3 regions of the Burkholderia sp. MSMB0856 genome follow, and region 1 is predicted to be linked to each of the others. Evidence: predicted binding sites of a transcription regulator. Region 1 holds the regulator's gene; each other region holds the start of a gene.
The links. Region 1 encodes LexA, which represses DNA repair genes until DNA is damaged. Its sites were predicted from a motif close to ACTGTATNNNNATACAGT; they were not measured.

Region 1 (6,287 bases):
ACCGGCTCCGGCCCGTAGATTTCGATCACGTCGCAGCCGATCTCCGATTCGATCAGCGCGTGCGGCGCGCCTTCGGCGATCTTGCGGCCTTCCTCGATCACGCACAGTCGGTCGCACAGGCGCTCGGCTTCCTCCATGAAATGCGTGGTGATCAGGATCGTCTTGCCGCGCGCGAGCAGCGACCGCAACCGCTCCCACATCAGGTGCCGCGCCTGCGGATCGAGACCCGTCGTCGGTTCGTCGAGCACCAGCACGTCGGGATCGTTGACGAGCGCGCGTGCGAGCGTCAGACGGCGCTTCATGCCGCCCGACAATTCGCCGACCTTCGCATCGGCCTTGTTTTCCAGCTTCGCGAATTCGAGCAGCGGTTGCACGAGCGCGCGTGCGGCGTGTGCCGACATGCCGAAATAGCGGCTGAACACGAGCAGGTTCTCGCGGACCGTGAAGTCCGGGTCGAGGTTGTCGAACTGCGGGACGACGCCGACGCGCTGGCGTGCATGCCGCGCGCGTGACGGAACCGGCTCGCCGCAGAGTGAAATGGTGCCGGCGTCGGGATACGCGAGGCCGAGCAACATCTTCAGCGTGGTGGTCTTGCCGGCGCCGTTCGGCCCGAGCAGGCCATAGCATTCGCCGGCCTGCACGTGGAAGGACAGGTCATTGACGACAAGCTTGTCGCCATAGCGCTTTTCGACGTTCCGGAAATCGATCGGTGCAACGGACATGGGCAGGTTGTCGTTGTAATCAGCGGACGCGGACGCGTTTCGCGGCCGGTCGGTCGGGCACGCCGGCCGGCGAACGGATCGGATGAATGCGTGTCACATGGGCATGACCGAGGCGAACGCACGTCAACGGCACGAACGGGCCATTCTAGTGCATCGGCTGCGTCTCTTCAGGGCGGCCCCACGCGGCACGGTGCATGCGCGCACGGATCGTGCACCGCATCATCGCCGACGCGCCCCGCGTGGCGAATCAGCGTTTTCCATCCCTTGCGTCCGGAATTGCGGCGCACCATGATGAGTACATAGGGTACGTAGTCGCGACAGGGAGGTTTCATGGCTAGCTACAACAAGATTCTGCTGTGCTACGACGGCACGCTCGAAGGACGCAAGGCATTGCGGTGCGGCGCCAATCTCGCGCTGGACCTGAAGGCGGAAACGCATTTGTTGTCGGTCGTCGACATGCGCTCGAGCATCGCGCAAAGCGCCGGGCTGCTGACCGACGTCGCGTGCGGCCGCTTCGAGGAAACCGCGCGCGAGATCCTGCAGGAGGGCGTGAACTGGCTGCGCGAGCGCGGCGTTCAGGCGGAAGGCCATTTTGCATTTGGCTATCCGATCGACGAAATCGCGAATCTTGCGACGGAATTGAAGGCCGACCTCGTCGTCGTCGGCCATCGGTGCCGTAGCGGGTTATCGAGATGGTGGATGGGGTCGGGCAACACGCAACTGCTCGATCGCGTGAACTGCAGCATTCTGGTCGCATGTTCGTCGGCGGAAGAGCAAAAGGCCGAGATCGCACGCGAACGCGAAGCGGCCACCGCGAGCGGCAAGTAATGCAATGATCGTGAGACCGGCCGGGTCGTACTGCGATTCGGGCCGGTCGCGCGCCGTGCCGCCAGCGGCGGCTACGCCGAGAGCGGCCGCTCAGGCGTGCAGGTCGATCGCCGACAGCTTCCACGAGAACAAGCCGAAGCGGTGGAAGATCGCCGCATAGCGTGTGCCGTCGGTGCTGCGCTGGTAGGTCACGACAAATTCGTCGATATTCCGGTAGCCGGCGCTCGTTTGCTGCGGACGACCCGCCTCCCCGGAGGCGGGTGCGGGCGCGATGGCGGGCGCAGCTGCGGCCGAGGCGGGGGCATTGCTGCTCGGCGCGGGTGCGTTCGACGGATTGACCGGCGGCGCGGCCGGTGCGTTGCCAGGCGCAGCGCCTGATGGCGGGCCCGACCATTCGGGCGGCCGTTCGCCCGGATTGCCGCGCGGGGGAACGCCGCTCATCAGCGCCGCTACACCTTCCGGTGTCGCATAGGCATCGACCAGCGGGCCGATCAACGCAGACCCGATCAGCGCGCCAATCACCGCGAACGGGTTGTCCTTCTTCACCGCGTCGATCCGGCGCATCAACTCTTCCGTCACCTGCTGCTTCAGGCTGATGCGCAGCGACGGAAAATCGACATATTCGCTGACCGCTTGCGCATCGCGCGCGTCGATCGCCGATTTCAGGCGACCGAGCGCGACGTACGGCGATGCGTACGCATAACCGATCGCCATCAGAACGGCGACGGCCAGCACGACGATCAGCAATGGCTTGAGCCGCCGCGCGCGGCCCGAAGATCCAGTCACGATGCCTCCGGTGCGGACAGGTTCCGCAATCAGAGACCGCCGTGCGTGGCCGATCGTTCCTCGGCGATGCAGCGATCGATCATCCGGCACACGGCATCGATCGTCCCGACCATGATCAGGCGCGACCGGCCGTGATAGACGCGCACGGGCGCACGGCGCGCCGGCTCCGCGTGATTCAGGCCGGCGTTCAGCGAAACCCGCGCGAACGCGGGAAGCGCTGACGGCAGCAGCGACGCCTGCCGTTCAACTGCGACTTCTTGGCTCACCACGGGCGCCGCGGCGGACAGCGGCGCGCAGGGCGTGCGGCCGCGCAGGTGACGCAGGCGGCCGAATTGACGGAAAGGCAGCAGACGGGAAAGGCGTTCCATGATGTTCTCCTCAGCGAGACCGATTGTCAGAGTTCGCCCGAGCGGATCAGCCCGACGGCGATGCCTTCCAGCGCGAATTCCGCGCTGCCGGCCTTGACGAAGATGTTTTCGTAATCCGGGTTCTCCGCGATCAGCTCGAGGCCGCCGGGCCGGCGCATCAGGCGCTTGACCGTGACGTCGTCGCCGAGGCGCGCGACGATGATCTGGCCGTCCTTCGCTTCCGTGCGCTTCTGCACGGCGAGCAGGTCGCCGTCGAGAATGCCGGCGTCGCGCATCGACAGGCCGCGCACCTTCAGCAGGTAATCGGGCTTGCTGGTGAACAGCGCGGGATCGCACGCGTAATGCTGCGAGATGTGCTCCTGCGCGAGGATCGGGCTGCCGGCCGCCACGCGGCCGACGAGCGGCAGCGACAGTTGCATCAGGCCGGCGTGCGGCAGCGTGAACTGGTGCGGGGCGTCGTCGATGCCGAGCAGGCGGATGCCGCGTGACGCGCCGGCGGCCAGCTCGATCACACCCTTGCGCGCAAGCGCACGGAGGTGTTCCTCGGCCGCGTTCGGCGAGCTGAAACCCAGCTCTGCCGCAATCTCGGCGCGCGTGGGCGGGAAACCGGAGCGCTCGATCGCGCGGCGGATCAAGTCGAACACTTGCTGCTGACGGGCGGTGAGTTTGGTCATGGCTGAACTGTATGGATAGACAGTGAGCTGTATTTTTATACAGTACTTCGCGAATTTCAAGTGTTACTTGAGGTTCGACGCGATCGCGCCGGTTCCGGCGCGATTTCGCGACGCCCGGACGCCGGTTTGTCCGCCGCAACCGTCCGTCCCGTCTGCGTTAGCACTTTTGAGTATTAAAAAATGAAGAACGATTATTTTTAATCATGTAACCCGTTCGCTAGACTGGCCCGACATCGCAATACCGACAACACTGGAGAACCAAGGATGGCGAAGCGCAATACGGGGCTGGTGGGCGGAGTGGGCCGCCTGATCGCAACACTCGCGCTGGGCGCGGCGGCAGCGCTGGGCGTGGCGACGCACGCCCAGGCCGATACGACGTTCCTGAACGTGTCCTACGACCCGACGCGCGAGCTGTATCAGGACTTCAACCAGGCGTTCGGCAAGGAGTGGAAGGCGAAGACGGGCGAGACGGTCAACTTCAAGCAGTCGCACGGCGGCTCGGGCGCGCAGGCGCGCTCGGTGCTCGACGGCCTGCAGGCCGACGTCGTGACGCTGGCGCTCGCCTATGACATCGACGCGATCGCCAACAAGGGGCTCGTCAACAAGGACTGGCAGAAGCGCCTGCCGGACAACGCATCGCCGTACACGTCGACGATCGTGTTCCTGGTGCGCAAGGGCAACCCGAAAGGGATCAAGGACTGGGACGACCTGACCAAGCCGGGCATCTCGATCGTCACGCCGAACCCGAAGACGTCGGGCGGCGCGCGCTGGAACTACCTGGCCGCATGGGCATACGCCGTTCACAAGCCGGGCGGCAACGAGCAGAGCGCGAAGGAATTCGTGACGAAGCTCTACAAGAACGCGGGCGTGCTCGACTCGGGCGCGCGCGGCGCGACGACGAGCTTCGTGCAGCGCGGGATCGGCGACGTGCTGATCGCGTGGGAGAACGAGGCGTTCCTGTCGATCAAGGAATTCGGCACGGACAAGTTCGAGATCGTCGTGCCGTCGGTGAGCATCCTGGCCGAACCGCCCGTCGCGGTGGTCGACAAGGTGGTGGACAAGAAGGGCACGCGCAAGCTGGCCGAGGCCTACCTGAATTTCCTGTACAGCCCGCAGGGCCAGGAAATCGCGGCGCGCAACTACTACCGCCCGCGCTCGAAGAACGTGCCGGCGGAGCTGACGAAGCAGTTCCCGAAGCTGAAGCTGTACACGGTCGACGACACGTTCGGCGGCTGGACGAATGCGCAGAAGACGCATTTTGCGGACGGCGGCGTGTTCGACTCGATCTACAAGCCGCAGTAACGCCACGCAGTAATAAACCATAACGACAGCGGCGCGCCACGAGAGCGCGCCGCATCCCCGACGGCCCGCCGGCGCGACTCCCCGCGCCGGCGTTTGCGTCGGGCCCATGAGCAGCAACGACCCAGCAAGAGCATCCGATGACGACGTACACCTTTCGCAAGCCGAGCGCACTGCCCGGTTTCGGCGTGACGCTCGGCATCACGGTGGCCTATTTGAGCCTCGTGGTGCTGATTCCGCTCGCCGCCACGTTCCTGAAGACCGCGACGCTGTCGTGGGACCAGTTCGTCACCGCCGTCGCGTCGCCGCGCGTGCTCGCGTCGTACCGGCTGACGTTCTCCGCCGCGCTCGGCGGCGCATTGATCAACGCCGTGTTCGGCTTTCTCGTCGCGTGGGTGCTGGTGCGCTACACGTTCCCGTTCAAGCGCCTCGTCGACGCGATCGTCGATCTGCCGTTCGCGCTGCCGACGTCGGTCGCCGGCATCTCGCTCGCGGCCGTCTATGCGACCAACGGCTGGGTCGGCCAGTATCTCGCGCCGTTCGGCATCAAGATCGCGTTCACGCCGGTAGGCGTGCTGGTGGCGCTGACCTTCATCGGGCTGCCGTTCGTCGTGCGCACCGTGCAGCCGGTGCTCGAGGATTTCGAGCGCGAGCAGGAAGAGGCCGCCGCGTGCCTCGGCGCATCGCGCTGGCTGACGTTCCGCCGCGTCGTGTTGCCGGCCGTGCTGCCGGCGCTGCTCACCGGCTTCGCGCTGGCATTCGCGCGCGCGCTCGGCGAGTACGGCTCGGTCATCTTCATCGCCGGCAACGTGCCGATGAAATCCGAGATCACGTCGCTGCTGATCATCACGAAGCTCGAGCAGTACGACTATGCGGGCGCGACCGCGCTGGCGGTCGTGATGCTGGTCGTGTCGTTCCTGATGCTGCTGTTGATCAACTCGCTGCAGTGGTATCTGCAGCGCCGCACGAGCAAGGGCGCGAGCGGCCCCGCGCCGGCGACCGTCACCGTTGCCGCAGCAGCAGGAGGCCAGCAATGACCCAGGAGTCCAACGCCGTGCTGAACGACCCGTCCGTCGCGCGCGTGCGCGCCGCGAAGCAGCTCGACCCCGTCAGCGAGCCGCGCGCCGTGCGCTGGCTGCTGATCGGCGTCGCGCTGACGTTCCTTGCGTTCTTCCTCGTCGTGCCGCTCGCCGCGGTGTTCTTCGAGGCGCTGCGCAAGGGCGTCGGCTTCTATCTCGAATCGCTCGCCGATCCCGACGCATGGTCGGCAATCAAGCTGACGCTGACCGTCACCGTGATCGCGGTGCCGTTGAACCTCGTGTTCGGCGTGTGCGCATCGTGGGCGATCGCGAAGTTCGAATTCCGCGGCAAGGCGTTGCTGACCACGCTGATCGACCTGCCGTTCTCCGTGTCGCCGGTGATCTCGGGCCTCGTCTACGTGCTGCTGTTCGGCGCGCAGGGCTGGCTCGGGCCGTGGCTGCAGGACCACGATGTGCAGATCATCTTCGCGGTGCCGGGCATCGTGCTCGCGACGATCTTCGTCACGTTTCCGTTCGTCGCGCGCGAGCTGATTCCGCTGATGCAGGCGCAGGGCACCGACGAGGAAGAGG
Region 2 (6,287 bases), on a different replicon from region 1:
TCGGCCATCCGCTGCTGCACGTCGCCGACGCCGTCATCCTCGACGCACCACTGCACCGGCGCCGATGCGACCACTTTCACGGGGGTATCGGGCGGATGCCCGTGCGACAGCGCGCGTATCGCGAGGTCGCGGTCCGTCACGATCGCGACGAGCCCGCTGCCGTCGCACACCGGCAGCACGCCGATGTCGAAGCGCTGCATCAATTCAGCTGCATGGCGAATCGTGTCGGTGGGCGCGACGCACACTACGTCGCGTGACATGATTTCATTGACGCGATACATGAACGCCTCCTTCGTGAGGGAGACGATGCGGAAGCAGGACGCGTGCCGCGTTCAATCGACAGGCGCGGGACCTGCGCGGCCGTGCCACGGAGAAATTTGCCAGCCGGGTTGTACATCTTCCACGGCGGCAGCCGTGGCCGGGCCGCGTGCCGCGCTCAGTGGCCGACCCCCGTCATCACGACGATGGCGAGGACCAGCGCACTCTCGATCGCGGCCAGCGCTGCGACGCCCGCGGCGCCGCTGACTTCGTGCCATGCACGTTCAATGCGTTTCATCATTTCACTCCGGTTGTGCCGGCCCGTCGCCACGCTGCCGCGCATCGCGGGCCGGGGTGCCGCCGTCAGCCGTGATCGCGGGGCGGTGGCGGGGCGTCGGGCGCGCGACGGTCGCGTTCGCCGGACGGCTTGCCGGGGTCGATGCGGGTCGCGCCGCCGACGGCGGGCGGATCGCTGGCCGGGAATGTCTCCTCGAGCCCTTCGTCGATGCGTTTCTCCGTCTTGTCTTCGGACGGCTTGCGCGATGCGGCCAGAGAGAGCGAGCCGGCAGCCGGTGACACGGCGCTGCGGCTGCCGGGGGCGGATGCGGTCATGATCGAACCTCCTTACGGGTACGACGGCCGCAAGCGGCGTGCCCGTGCGGCAGGGGCGGCATGACGCTTGCAGTCGTCGAGGCGGCCGGACGGGCGCAGATGCGGGCGGCCCGCCGCCTGTGTGGACGAGAGGACATCGTGATGATTGAACCCAGGAAAAGGATACGTTACGACGCGAACGTGTGCGGCGGCGATTTCCGCGATGTGCGCGAACGGTTCGACACGTGGAAGCGTGAGTCGCGGATCCATCGGCCCGAGCGGCGCGTGTTCGACGGGAAGGATGAAGTCCGCGAGCTGAACCATACCGTCTACGCGGGGCCGGAAAGCGCGCAGCGGGCGCTGGTCGCGCGATGCGCGCCATCCGATCCGTTCGCGCTCGCGGTGCGGCTCGCCGCCGAAGGGCGCACCTTGTGGCTGGTGATGGCGGCATACGACGCATGACGGCGTGCGCGGTTGCGCCGCCGGGCAGGCACACCGGTTGCGCGCGCTCGCCGCGCCAATCGACATGCGCGAGCCGCCGCGCAGGAGTGACATGAGCATGCGATCCACGCTGCACCGACCCGAGCCGACGCCCGACGTCGATCCCGACCCGGCGCTGCCCGAGCACGACGATCCGTTCGATCCGCCCGTGCCCCCGGGGCTGCCGCAAGGCGATCCGCCGTCGCAGCCGCCGCCGATGCGAATGCCGGGCGGGCGCAGCCAACCACGGCCGGCCGCGCGATCACTGAAAGGAGGACCATCATGGACATTCACGTGCAATCGCCCGACAAGCGCGCGATCGCCCAGGTTCTGGGCCGCTATTTCGAGTCGCGTTCGCTGCGCTATCACATCGAGGAGTTGCCGGGCGGCGTGCTGCATATCGGTTTTCGCGCGAGCGGGCGCCCGGTTGCCGTCACCGTGTCGTTCGACGACACGGCCTACGACACCTACACGCACTGGGACGCGAGCCAGAAGCAGCTCGCGCTCGGGCGTCTCGCCGACGGCTTCTCGCGCATGATGGCGAAGCGCAGTCCGGCCGCGCTGGCCGGCGACTATCACGTCGAGCGTTTCTGATTCCGCAATCCTGCGCCCGTTCGTACCGGAAACCGGCAAAGTGCCCGTGCTCAACGGGCGCTTTGCGGCTACGCGCGCGTCGCGTAGGATGTTCACTATTCAGCGCACGCTACGTTCGCGCCGTCGGCTGCCTGCCGCTGCAGCCGATCGGGATGCGACGCGCTTTCCCTCAGGTTCGTTTCATGCAACCGACGGAGACCGCCTTGATGACCGTTGCCCGCCCGTTGTTGTCGCCCGGCGCTCGCCGGTTCGTGTCCGGCCTGTCGGCCTTCGCCGCGCTCGCAGCGGCGGGTGCGCGCGACGCGTCGGCGCAGACGCCTTCGCCGCTCGGCGAATGGCAATACTCGGCGGGCGTTCCGCTGCAGAAACTGTTCAGTCCGACGGTCCCGACGTGGCAGGTCAGCGTCGGCGCGGCGATGACGCTCCAGCCGCGCTACGCGGGTTCCGACCGCTACCGCGTAATGGGCGGCCCGAATGTCGACGTGCGCTATCGCGACCTGTTCTTCCTGTCCACGGGCGAGGGGCTCGGCGCGAACGTGCTGCGCGGGCCCAACTGGCGAGTGAGCCTGTCGGTCGGCTATGACCTCGGGCGCCGCTCGGCCGACGACCTCGACCACCTGAACGGGCTCGACAACATCAACGCGGCGCCGGTGATGAAGCTCGCGGCCGATTACGTGATCTCGAAGGAATTTCCGCTCGTGCTGCGCGCGGATGTCCGGCGCAGCATCGGCGGCTCGAGCGGTTGGGTCGGCGATTTCTCCGCGTACATGCCGATGCCGGGCAGCAACGAACACTTCTTCTGGTTCGCCGGGCCGACGGTGTCGTTCGCCGATTCGCGCTACATGAACAGCTGGTTCGGCGTGAATGCGGGGGCGTCCGCCCGTTCGGGGCTGCCGACCTATTCGTCGGGCGCGGGGATGAAGTCGTTCGGCGCGGGCGTGACGATGGTCTGGTTCATCGACAAGCACTGGTTCGTGACGATGGACGGCGCGATCGAACAGCTCGTCGGCCGCGCGCGGCGCAGCCCGGTCACGCAGCAGTCGACGAACGGCGTGTTCGACATGTCGGTGAATTACCAGTTCTGAGCGGGACCGGCGGGGGCAGCCGTGCGCGGCGCGGCATGCGGTATTTTTCGTCACATTTGATATGATTCCGACCTGTACAAACGTACAGTGATCGATCCCCGTGACGCCTGCATCGCCGACGCCCCCGGCGTTTTACTACCTGACCAATTTCGAACGCGCGCTGGCCTGGCTCGGCGAGCGTTACGACGACCTGCTCGATGCGCGCGAACACGCGTTCCTTCGGGATTTCGCGCAGTTGCCAAAAACGTCGCGCGCGTTGCTCGTGCGGATGCTGATGCGCAGCGGGTCCGACTTCCGCGCGAGCAAGCTCGTGTACGACGAGATCGGCAGCACGCTCGACGCGGCCGCGCCGCTCGTCGAGCTCGGCTGGGTCGATCCGGCGCCCGCGCTCACGCTCGACGAGCTGTTCGCGCTGTCGACCAAGGCCGACCTCCTGAAGGTGTTCCCGTCGCTCGCCGAGCACGCGGGCGAGCGCAAACCCGACTGGCTCGAGCGGCTGCGGCCCGCGCATGACATAGCACAGCCGCTCGACGTTTGGTGCGCGCAGGCCGACGATCGCGTGCTGCGCGTGACGGTCGGCGCGCTGTGCGACCGGCTGCGGTTGATGTTCTTCGGCAATCTTCATCAGGACTGGAGCGAATTCGTGCTCGCCGATCTCGGCGTGTTCCAGTACGAAAGCGTGCCGTTCGCGCCGTCGTCGCGCGCGTTCCAGCAGCGCGACGACATCGAGACGTATCTTGCGCTGCAGACCTGCCGCGAAGCACTCGATGCGTGGCCCGACGACCTGCCGTTCGACGCGCTGCTGCAGGCGATCGACGCGGTCGGCTGCGTGCAGCCGTGGCTCGCGACGCGCCGCGCGAAGCTGCTGTTCGCGCTCGGGCAGACCTGCGAGCGCCGCGCCGACTGGACTACCGCGCTCGACGCGTATGCGCGCAGCGCGTGGCCGGGCAGCCGGCACCGGCGCATTCGCGTGCTCGAACGCTGCGGACGCGACGACGATGCGCTCGCGCTGGCGCTCGACGTGCGCAACGCCTTCGAAAGCGACGAGGAGCGTCAGCGCGTCGAGCGGATGCTGCCGCGCCTGCAGCGCCGTCTCGGGCAGCGGGTCGAACGCGCGGGCAGCGCGCCGGACGTGCCGCGCGAGACGCTCGTGCTTGCGCGCCCCGACGCATTCGTCAGCGTCGAATACGCGGTGCGCGACCACCTTGCACGGCCCGACGCGCCGGTTCACTACGTCGAGAACACGCTGATCAATTCGTTGTTCGGGTTGCTGTGCTGGGAGCCCGTGTTCGCGGCCGTGCCCGGCGCGTTCTTTCACCCGTTTCAGCGCGGCCCGGCCGACCTGCACGCGCCCGATTTCGCGGTACGCCGCACCGCCGCATTCGCCGCGTGTTTCGCGCAACTCGATTCGGGTGCGTACCGCGACACGATCCGTCGGCACTACGCGACGAAGATGGGGCTGCAATCGCCGTTCGTGTTCTGGGGCGTGCTGACCGACGAACTGCTCGACGAGGCGCTGGCATGCCTGCCGGCCGAGCACCTGCGGCTGTGGTTCACGCGCCTGCTCGCGGATATCCGCGGCAATCGCTCGGGGCTGCCCGACCTCGTCCGTTTCTGGCCCGGCGAGCGGCGCTATGAACTGATCGAGGTGAAGGGGCCCGGCGACCGGCTACAGGACAACCAGACGCGCTGGCTCGCGTACTGCATCGCGCACGGCATGCCGGTGCGCGTCGTCGATGTCGAATGGGCGAGCGCGGGCGTCCGGCAGGACGAGGCGGCGGGGTTGTCCGCATGAGCTATGTCGTCGCGGTGCGGGCGATGTGCGAGTTCACCGCGCGGCGCGGCGATCTCGACTTGCGCTTCACGCCCGCGCCGACCGCGCTCGAAGGCATCGCGGGTCACGGCGCCGTCACGTCGAAGCGCGGCGCACGCTACGAAACCGAGATTCCGCTGACCGGCACGTGGGGCACGCTCACCGTGCGCGGGCGCGCGGACGGCTACGATCCCGTCGCGAACCGGCTCGAGGAGATCAAGACCTATCGCGGCAGCCTTGACGCGATGCCGGCCAATCATCGCGCGCTGCACTGGGCGCAGGCAAAGGTCTATGCGCACCTGATGTGCGCCGCACGCGGCCTCGCGGAAATCGACGTCGCGCTCGTGTATTTCGACATCGTGTCGGAGCGCGAGACCGTGCTGACGGAGACGCTCGGCGCAAGTGCGCTCGCCGCGTTCTTCGCCGAGCAGTGCGCGTGCTTCGTCGGCTGGGCCGAGCGCGAGACCGCGCATCGCGCGGCGCGCGATACGGCGCTGCGCGCGTTGACGTTCCCGCACGGGCAATTCCGCAGCGGTCAGCGCGAGCTGGCCGTGTCCGTCTATCGCGCGGCGCGCGACGAACGCTGCCTGATGGCGCAGGCGCCGACCGGCATCGGCAAGACGCTCGGCACGGTGTTCCCGCTGCTGAAGGCATGCGGCGAGGGCGAGCTCGATCACGTGTTCTTCCTGACCGCGAAGACGCCCGGCCGGGCGCTCGCGCTCGAAGCGGCGACCACGCTCGGCGCCGGCACGCCGGCGCTGCCGCTGCGCGTGCTGGAGCTGGTCGCGCGCGACAAGGCGTGCGAGCATCCGGATCGCGCGTGTCACGGAGAATCGTGCCCGCTCGCGCAAGGCTTCTACGATCGGTTGCCGGCGGCGCGCGACGCGGCGATCGGCGCCGGGCTGCTCGATCGCGACACCGTGCGCGAGGCGGCCCTCGCGCATGACGTCTGTCCGTACTACCTCGCGCAGGAGCTTGCGCGCTGGTCGGACATGATGATCGGCGACTACAACTACTACTACGACGGCAGCGCGATGCTGCATACGCTCGCGCTGCAGAACCAGTGGCGCGTCGGCGTGCTCGTCGACGAGGCGCACAACCTGCTCGATCGCGCCCGCAAGATGTACAGCGCATCGCTCGACCCGTTCGCGTTCGCGGCCGCGCGCGAGGCTGCGCCCGCGGCACTGCGCAAGGCGTTCGACCGGCTCGCGCGCGCGTGGGGCACGCTCAATCGCGCACAGGCCGAGCGCTACGCGGCGTATCCGGAGATTCCGGGGCCGATCGTGACGGCCGTGCAGAACCTCGTCGCGGCGATCGGCGAACACCTGACCGATGCGCCGCGTGCGAACGGCGATGCGCTGTTGCGCTTTCATTTCGAGGCGATCCAGTTCGGTGTGCTCGCCGACGCGTTCGACAGCGCGTCGATCTTCGACGCGACGCTGCACGGCGAGCCGCTGCCGCGTCAG
Region 3 (6,287 bases), 1.2 Mb from region 1:
TTGCCGCGGCTGATCACGAAGCCGCCCGAATGCTGCGACAGGTGGCGCGGAAAGTTGAGCAAGCGCCCCGCGAGTTCGGCCCATGCGCGAATGATCGGCGTGGCCGGATCGAGCCCGGTCGTCGCGAATTGCTGCAGCAGGTCGCGGCTGCCGTCGAACCAGCGATGCCCCTTCGCGACGCGGTCGACCAGCATCGGATCGACGCCGAGCGCCTTGCCGGTTTCGCGCAGCACGCCGCGCGGACGATACGTCGAGACCGCCGCCGCGAGTGCCGCGCGATCCTTGCCGTATTTTTCGTAGATATGCTGAATGACCTCTTCCCGGCGCTGATGCTCGAAGTCGACGTCGATGTCCGGCGGCTCGCCGCGCTCCTCGCTGATGAAGCGCTCGAACAGCATCGTGCTCTGGTCGGGATCGACCTCGGTGATGCCGAGGCAGTAGCAGACGACCGAGTTCGCGGCCGAGCCGCGGCCCTGGCACAGGATGTTCTGGCTGCGCGCGTATTTGACGATGTCGTAGACGGTCAGGAAGAACGGTTCGTAGCTCAACCTCGCGATCAGGTCGAGTTCATGGCGGATCTGCTTCTCGACCTTCTCCGGGATGCCTTGCGGATAACGCCCCGCCGCCCCCGCGAAGGTTTCCTGTTCCAGATAGCGCGTCGGCGTCAGCCCCTGCGGCACGATCTCGTCGGGATACTCGTAGCGCAGCGAGCCGAGGTCGAAATCGCACGCGTCGAGAATCGCGCAGGTCTCCGCGATCTCGTCCGGCGCGTACAACTGTCCGATCCGCTGCCGCAAACGCAGGTGCTGCTCCGCATTCGGCGCCAGCGCATACCCGCACTCGGCAACCGGCATCCCGACCCGGATCGCCGTCATCACGTCCTGCAATGCCTTGCACGAGCGCCGGTGCATCGTCACGTCGCCGAGTGCGACGATACGCACGCCGCGCCGCTCGCCGACCGCGCGAATCTCCTCGCGCTGCGCGCCATCGAGCGCGCGCTGCAGCTGCACGAGTCCGAGCCGCGCGCGTTCGCCGAAGGTCGCGCGAAACCATGCGACCTGCGCATCGAGCACGTCCGCGCGCACCGGATACGCGGGCACGAGGATCGCGAAGCAGTCGGGCATGCCGCGCAGGTGCGCAAACGCCGCGGGCGGGGCCGACAGCATCCGCGACGTCAACGTATAGGTGCCCTTCGGCGCGGCCATCCGCCGCCACGAGATCAGCTCGGCAAGATTGCCGTAACCTTCGCGGTTCTGCGCGAGCAGCACGAGGCCGAACGCGCCGGGGCCCGGATCGTGACCCGGTGCGACTTCATCCGGCGTGACTTCGAAATACGAACCGATGACGAGCGGCAGCCCTTGCGCCTGCGCCGCGACATGCATGCGCGGCGCGCCGGCCAGCGAGCATTCGTCGGTGATCGCGATCCCGCGATAGCCGAGTTCGGCCGCGCGCTCGACCAGTTCGTCCGCATGCGACGCGCCATGCAGGAACGAAAAGTTTGAGCGGCAGAACAACTCCGCGTAATCGGGTAGCCAGCTGAATTCCGCAACCATCTCCGCTCACCCGAACAAGCCATGCAGGAACCAGCGCGGCTCGGCCTGGCTTCCCGAGCGCTCCAGGAACACCCAGTAGCACGCACCGACCTCGTCTTGCGCGACGTAGTAATCGCGTGCGGCCAGTTGCCCGTCGAACCACCCGGCTTCGATCCGCTCGGCCGACGACATCATCCTGAGCGGCGTATGGAACACCGGCCGGTTCTCGCGCATCAGGAGCGGCTGCGGCTCGGCCAGCAGCCACGCGGGGCGCGGCGGCACGGCGGGCGGCCCGCCGGCCGGCCTGCCCGCTTGCGCATCGAGCGGCAGCCAGCGGTTCGCGGCCTCCGGACGGTGATCGGCGACGGGTGCCGCGCGCAGCACGTTCTCCGCGCCGAGCCGCGCGACCAGCAGTTCGAACAGCCGCGCACGCGTCTCGCGCGTGCCGCCCGGCTCGGGAAAGAGATCGTCGGCCGGCGGCGCGACCGATTCGACGCGCGTGGCCTTCAGCCGCACCGCGATCACCGCGGCCGGCAATTCGACGCGCGCGAGCCGCTCGCCGAGCAGCCGCATGAAGTGCGTCTCGTCGCGCACGGGCGCGGCGAACGCGAGTTCGAGCGGTGTCGGCGGCACGGCCTGACGGCCGCGCTCGTGCTCGAGATCGAACGTCATCGCGGCCAGCGACAGCTGCCGCGCGGCCAGCCACCCGCAGAGCTGCACGACGAGCCGCCGCGCGGCGAACAGCACGGCCTCCGCGTATTCGACGCGCTCCGGCAATTCGAGCCGCACGTCGAACACGGGCGGCACCGCCATCCACGCAAGCGGCTCGACCGCATCGCCGTACGCGCGATCGAGCGCGGCGAGCAGCGCCGGACCGCAGCGGCGCTGCAGCCCCGCGCGCGGCAAGCCGCGCAGATCGGCGAGCGTGCGGCAGCCGAGGCCGTCGAACCAGCCCGCATACGCGCGCGCGTCGGGCAGCAGCGCGCACGGCAGACGATCGAGCGTACGGACGAGCGAAGCCGGCCCGGCCACGCGGCGCCGGATGCGCGCACGCGCCGACATGCGCGCGAGCAGCCACGCGCCGCGCCCGGTCGGCGCGGCGGACAGGCGCGCCGCATAGCCGAGCGCCGCGAGCGTCGCGCGCACCTGGCGGCACAGCGACGGCAGGCCGCCGAACAGGCGCAGGCTCGGGCCGACGTCGACGATCAGCGTCGCTTCGTCGTCGAGTGCGACGCACGGCGAGAAGCGCAGCAATGCGAGCGCGACCGCGCGCAGCGCATCGGCCTCGCGGGCGGGATCGCGTTCGACGAGCCGTGTGTCGGGCGCGAGCGTCAGCACGCCGCCGCGCTTCATGCCCGCGCGCACGCCCTGCCGGCGCGCGGGCGCATCGGCAATCAGCACGACACCTTGCTCGAGCACCGCACAGCCTGCGTCGTCTGCGTCGTCTGCGTCGTCCGCCGCGCCGTCAGACGGCGGCGGGACGCACACGTCGAGCGGCAGGCGCGGCAGATGGATGCCGAGCAAGACGCGCATAGCGGCTCTCCACGATGGGCGACGGCAAATCGAGCGCGAGCGGCTCGCTGCGCGCGGGCCCGCGGCGCTTGACGATGTCGAGCGACACGCCGCCCGGCACCGGATGCAGCGCGACGCGCAGCACGGCCGGCGACGGCTGCCGCGCGGCCGACAGCGGGCGCAGCATCACGAACAGCGTGTCGCCGGTGCGCGCGGCCGCGAGATGCAGGCGCCGCAGCGCATCGGGCCGCGCGTCCTGCCAGAGCAGCAGCGCACCGCAGCAGCCCGTCCTGAGCGCCTGCTCGGCGGCCCACAAGGCATCCGTGCGGCTGCCGGTGCGCAGCCACAGCAGTGCGTCGGCCGACACGCCGAGACCGGCGAGCGCCGTCGCATGCGGCGACTGAGGCGGCGCGACGAGCGCGAGCGGACGCCGCGCACTGACGGTGCGCGCGAGCGCGGGCGCGAGCAGCCGCATCTCGCCGCAGCCCGGCTGAGCGGCCAGCAACTCGACGAGCCCGCCGACCGGCCAGCCGCCGCCCGGCAGTTCGGCGGACAGCGGCGCGAAACCCGTGTCGATCGTGCGCGCACCGCCGCGCGCGAGCTGCGAGCCGCGCCAAAGGGACGGATGAAGGGATTCGGGAGAAATGGAGGATGCGAGCATGACGCCACCCACAACTGTATGGATATACAGTATATGGCAATGCGCGTGCGTCGCACAGTACTGAGGCGAAACCGGTTTTTCGTCAGAGGAAAAACGACGGGAAATCCAGCGCGATCGTTCATGTTACGCCGCACCGGAGCGGGCGGGCCGGATCGTGTCGTCCGAATCGCCGGGCCGACACACCAACCGCCGGGCGAACCGGCACGATGCGGCACCCCGCACCGCACCGGCCCGCCCGCCGCGCGTCAGCCGAGCAGCAACGCGTCGTCGTCGAGCTGCTCGTGCCGCACCTTCTCGAACATCTGCAGCAGGTCCGGCACGTCGAGCCCGCGGCGCTGGTCGCCCGACACGTCGAGCACGACCTGCCCCTGGTGCAGCATCACCGTGCGGTCGCCGTAGTCGAGCGCCTGGCGCATGCTGTGCGTGACCATCATCGTCGTCAGCTTGCTGTCGGCGACGATGCGCTCGGTCAGCTCCAGCACGAACGCGGCCGTCTTCGGGTCGAGCGCAGCCGTGTGCTCGTCGAGCAGCAGGATCCGCGACGGCCGCAGCGACGCCATCAACAGGCTCACCGCCTGCCGCTGACCGCCCGACAGCAACCCGATCCGATCGGTCAGCCGGTTTTCCAGCCCGAGGTTCAGCAGACGCAGCTTGTCGCGGAACAGCTCGCGCGACGGCCGGTCGAGCGCCGCGCGAAAGCCGCGCCGGGCGCCGCGCGCCATCGCGAGCGCCATGTTTTCCTCGATCGTCAGCGCCTCGCAGGTGCCGGCCATCGGATCCTGGAACACGCGCGCGACGAGGTGCGCGCGGTCCCACGCCGGCTGGCGCGTGACGTCCGTGCCGTCGATCGCGATGCGTCCCGCATCGACGCGCTGGTCGCCGCTGATCGCGTTGAGGAAAGTCGACTTGCCAGCGCCGTTCGAGCCGATCACCGCGACGAACTGGCCGTCGGGAATCTCGAGCGACAGCCCGCGCAACGCGCGCGTCTCGATCGGCGTGCCGGGGTTGAACGTGAGTTTCAGGTCGTGTGCAGACAGCATGTCAGGCCCCTCCGTTCTTGCGCGCGAACAGCTTCTTGCGCGTCGCCGGCAGCACCAGCGCGATCGTGACGAGCGCGGCCGTCACGAGGTTCAGGTCCTGCGCCTTCAGGCCGATGAATTCGCTGTTCAGCGCAAGCGCGATGAAGAAGCGGTAGACGATCGCGCCGAGCACGACGGCGAGCGTCGTCAGCACGAGCCGGCGCGCGGGCAGCAGCGTTTCGCCGATGATCACCGCGGCCAGCCCGATCACGATCGTGCCGATCCCCATCGAGATGTCGGCGCCGCCCTGCGTCTGCGCGAACAGCGCACCGGCGAGCGCGACGAGCGCGTTCGACAGCGCCATCCCGGCGAGCGTCGCGCGGCCCGTCGCGATGCCCTGCGCGCGCGCCATCCGCGGGTTCGCGCCGGTCGCGCGCATCGCGAGACCGAGCTGCGACGAGAAGAACCAGTCGAGGCCGAGCTTCGCGACCACGACGACGATCGCGAGCAGCGCCGGGCGCAGCACGTAGTCGGGCATCCAGTCGGGCTGCAGCACGGTGAAGATCGTCGGCTCGGTGATGAGCGGCACGTTCGGCCGGCCCATGATCCGCAGGTTCACGGAGTAGAGCGCGATCATCATCAGGATGCTGGCGAGCAGGTCCATGATCTTCAGGCGCACGTTGAGCCAGCCGGTGACGAAGCCGGCCAGCGCGCCCGCGACGATCGCGATCACCGTCGACGTGAACGGGTCGTGGCCAGCGGAAATCAGCGTCGCGGCGACGGCGCCGCCGAGCGGAAAGCTGCCGTCGACGGTCAGGTCGGGGAAGTTGAGGATGCGGAATGAAATCAGCACCCCGAGGGCGACGAGACTGAAGATCAGGCCGATCTCCAGCGCGCCCAGAAACGAGAACAGAGACATGATGGGGAAATCCTGTTGCTTCCCGGCCGGACGTGTACGGCCGGGCGAAGCGGACGGGCGGCCCCGGGTGGGAGCCGCCCGCCCGGCGGTTTCGTTCAGGCCCGGATCGGGCCTGCAAGCGCGGCGGTCGGGCCGCGGCTTACTTGATGACCGTCTTCGCTTCCTTGAGCAGATCCGGCGACAGCGTCACGCCCTGCTTCGCGGCCGCGCCCGTGTTCGCGAACAATTCGAGGTTGCTGCTCGTCTCCGACGCGATCGCGCCCGGCTTCTCACCCTTCAGGATGCGCGCGACGACCTTGCCGGTCTGCCGGCCGAGGTCGCCGTAGTTGATACCGAGCGCCGCGATGCCGCCGCGCTTCACGCTGTCGGTGTCGCCGGCGACGAGCGGGATCTTCGCTTCGTTCGCGACCTTCACGAGCGCTTCGTACGCGGACACGACGTTGTTGTCGGTGTTCGTGTAGATCACGTCGACCTTGCCGATCAGGCTCTTCGCGGCCGGGCCGATGTCGACGGTGCGCGGCGCGGCCGCTTCCTTCAGCGTCATCCCCTGCTTCGCGAGAATCTCCTTGAGCTCCTTCACGACCACGACCGAGTTCGCCTCGCCCGGGTTGTAGACCATGCCGACCGTCTTCGCCTTCGGCACG

Region 2: the regulator LexA is predicted to act here: its motif matches at 3,080-3,097, upstream of WS87_RS22780 (VRR-NUC domain-containing protein).
Region 3: the regulator LexA is predicted to act here: its motif matches at 3,719-3,736, upstream of imuA (translesion DNA synthesis-associated protein ImuA).

The regions. Positions count from the first base shown of each region.
Region 1 covers NZ_CP013427.1:1,881,195-1,887,481, reverse strand. The annotation lists gene nodI (nodulation factor ABC transporter ATP-binding protein NodI) at 1-722, opposite strand, end outside; gene WS87_RS09990 (universal stress protein) at 1,053-1,550, shown strand; gene WS87_RS09985 (DUF2939 domain-containing protein) at 1,641-2,336, opposite strand; gene WS87_RS09980 (hypothetical protein) at 2,366-2,704, opposite strand; gene lexA (transcriptional repressor LexA) at 2,731-3,378, opposite strand; gene WS87_RS09965 (sulfate ABC transporter substrate-binding protein) at 3,643-4,680, shown strand; gene cysT (sulfate ABC transporter permease subunit CysT) at 4,818-5,714, shown strand; gene cysW (sulfate ABC transporter permease subunit CysW) at 5,711-6,287, shown strand, end outside.
Region 2 covers NZ_CP013428.1:1,138,048-1,144,334, forward strand. The annotation lists gene WS87_RS22755 (CBS domain-containing protein) at 1-281, opposite strand, end outside; gene WS87_RS22760 (hypothetical protein) at 622-870, opposite strand; gene WS87_RS22765 (hypothetical protein) at 1,012-1,311, shown strand; gene WS87_RS22770 (hypothetical protein) at 1,612-1,923, shown strand; gene WS87_RS22775 (MipA/OmpV family protein) at 2,130-3,008, shown strand; gene WS87_RS22780 (VRR-NUC domain-containing protein) at 3,109-4,803, shown strand; gene WS87_RS22785 (ATP-dependent DNA helicase) at 4,800-6,287, shown strand, end outside.
Region 3 covers NZ_CP013427.1:3,113,557-3,119,843, forward strand. The annotation lists gene WS87_RS15750 (error-prone DNA polymerase) at 1-1,553, opposite strand, end outside; gene WS87_RS15755 (Y-family DNA polymerase) at 1,560-3,065, opposite strand; gene imuA (translesion DNA synthesis-associated protein ImuA) at 2,998-3,705, opposite strand; gene WS87_RS15765 (ABC transporter ATP-binding protein) at 3,951-4,745, opposite strand; gene WS87_RS15770 (ABC transporter permease) at 4,747-5,643, opposite strand; gene WS87_RS15775 (ABC transporter substrate-binding protein) at 5,783-6,287, opposite strand, start outside.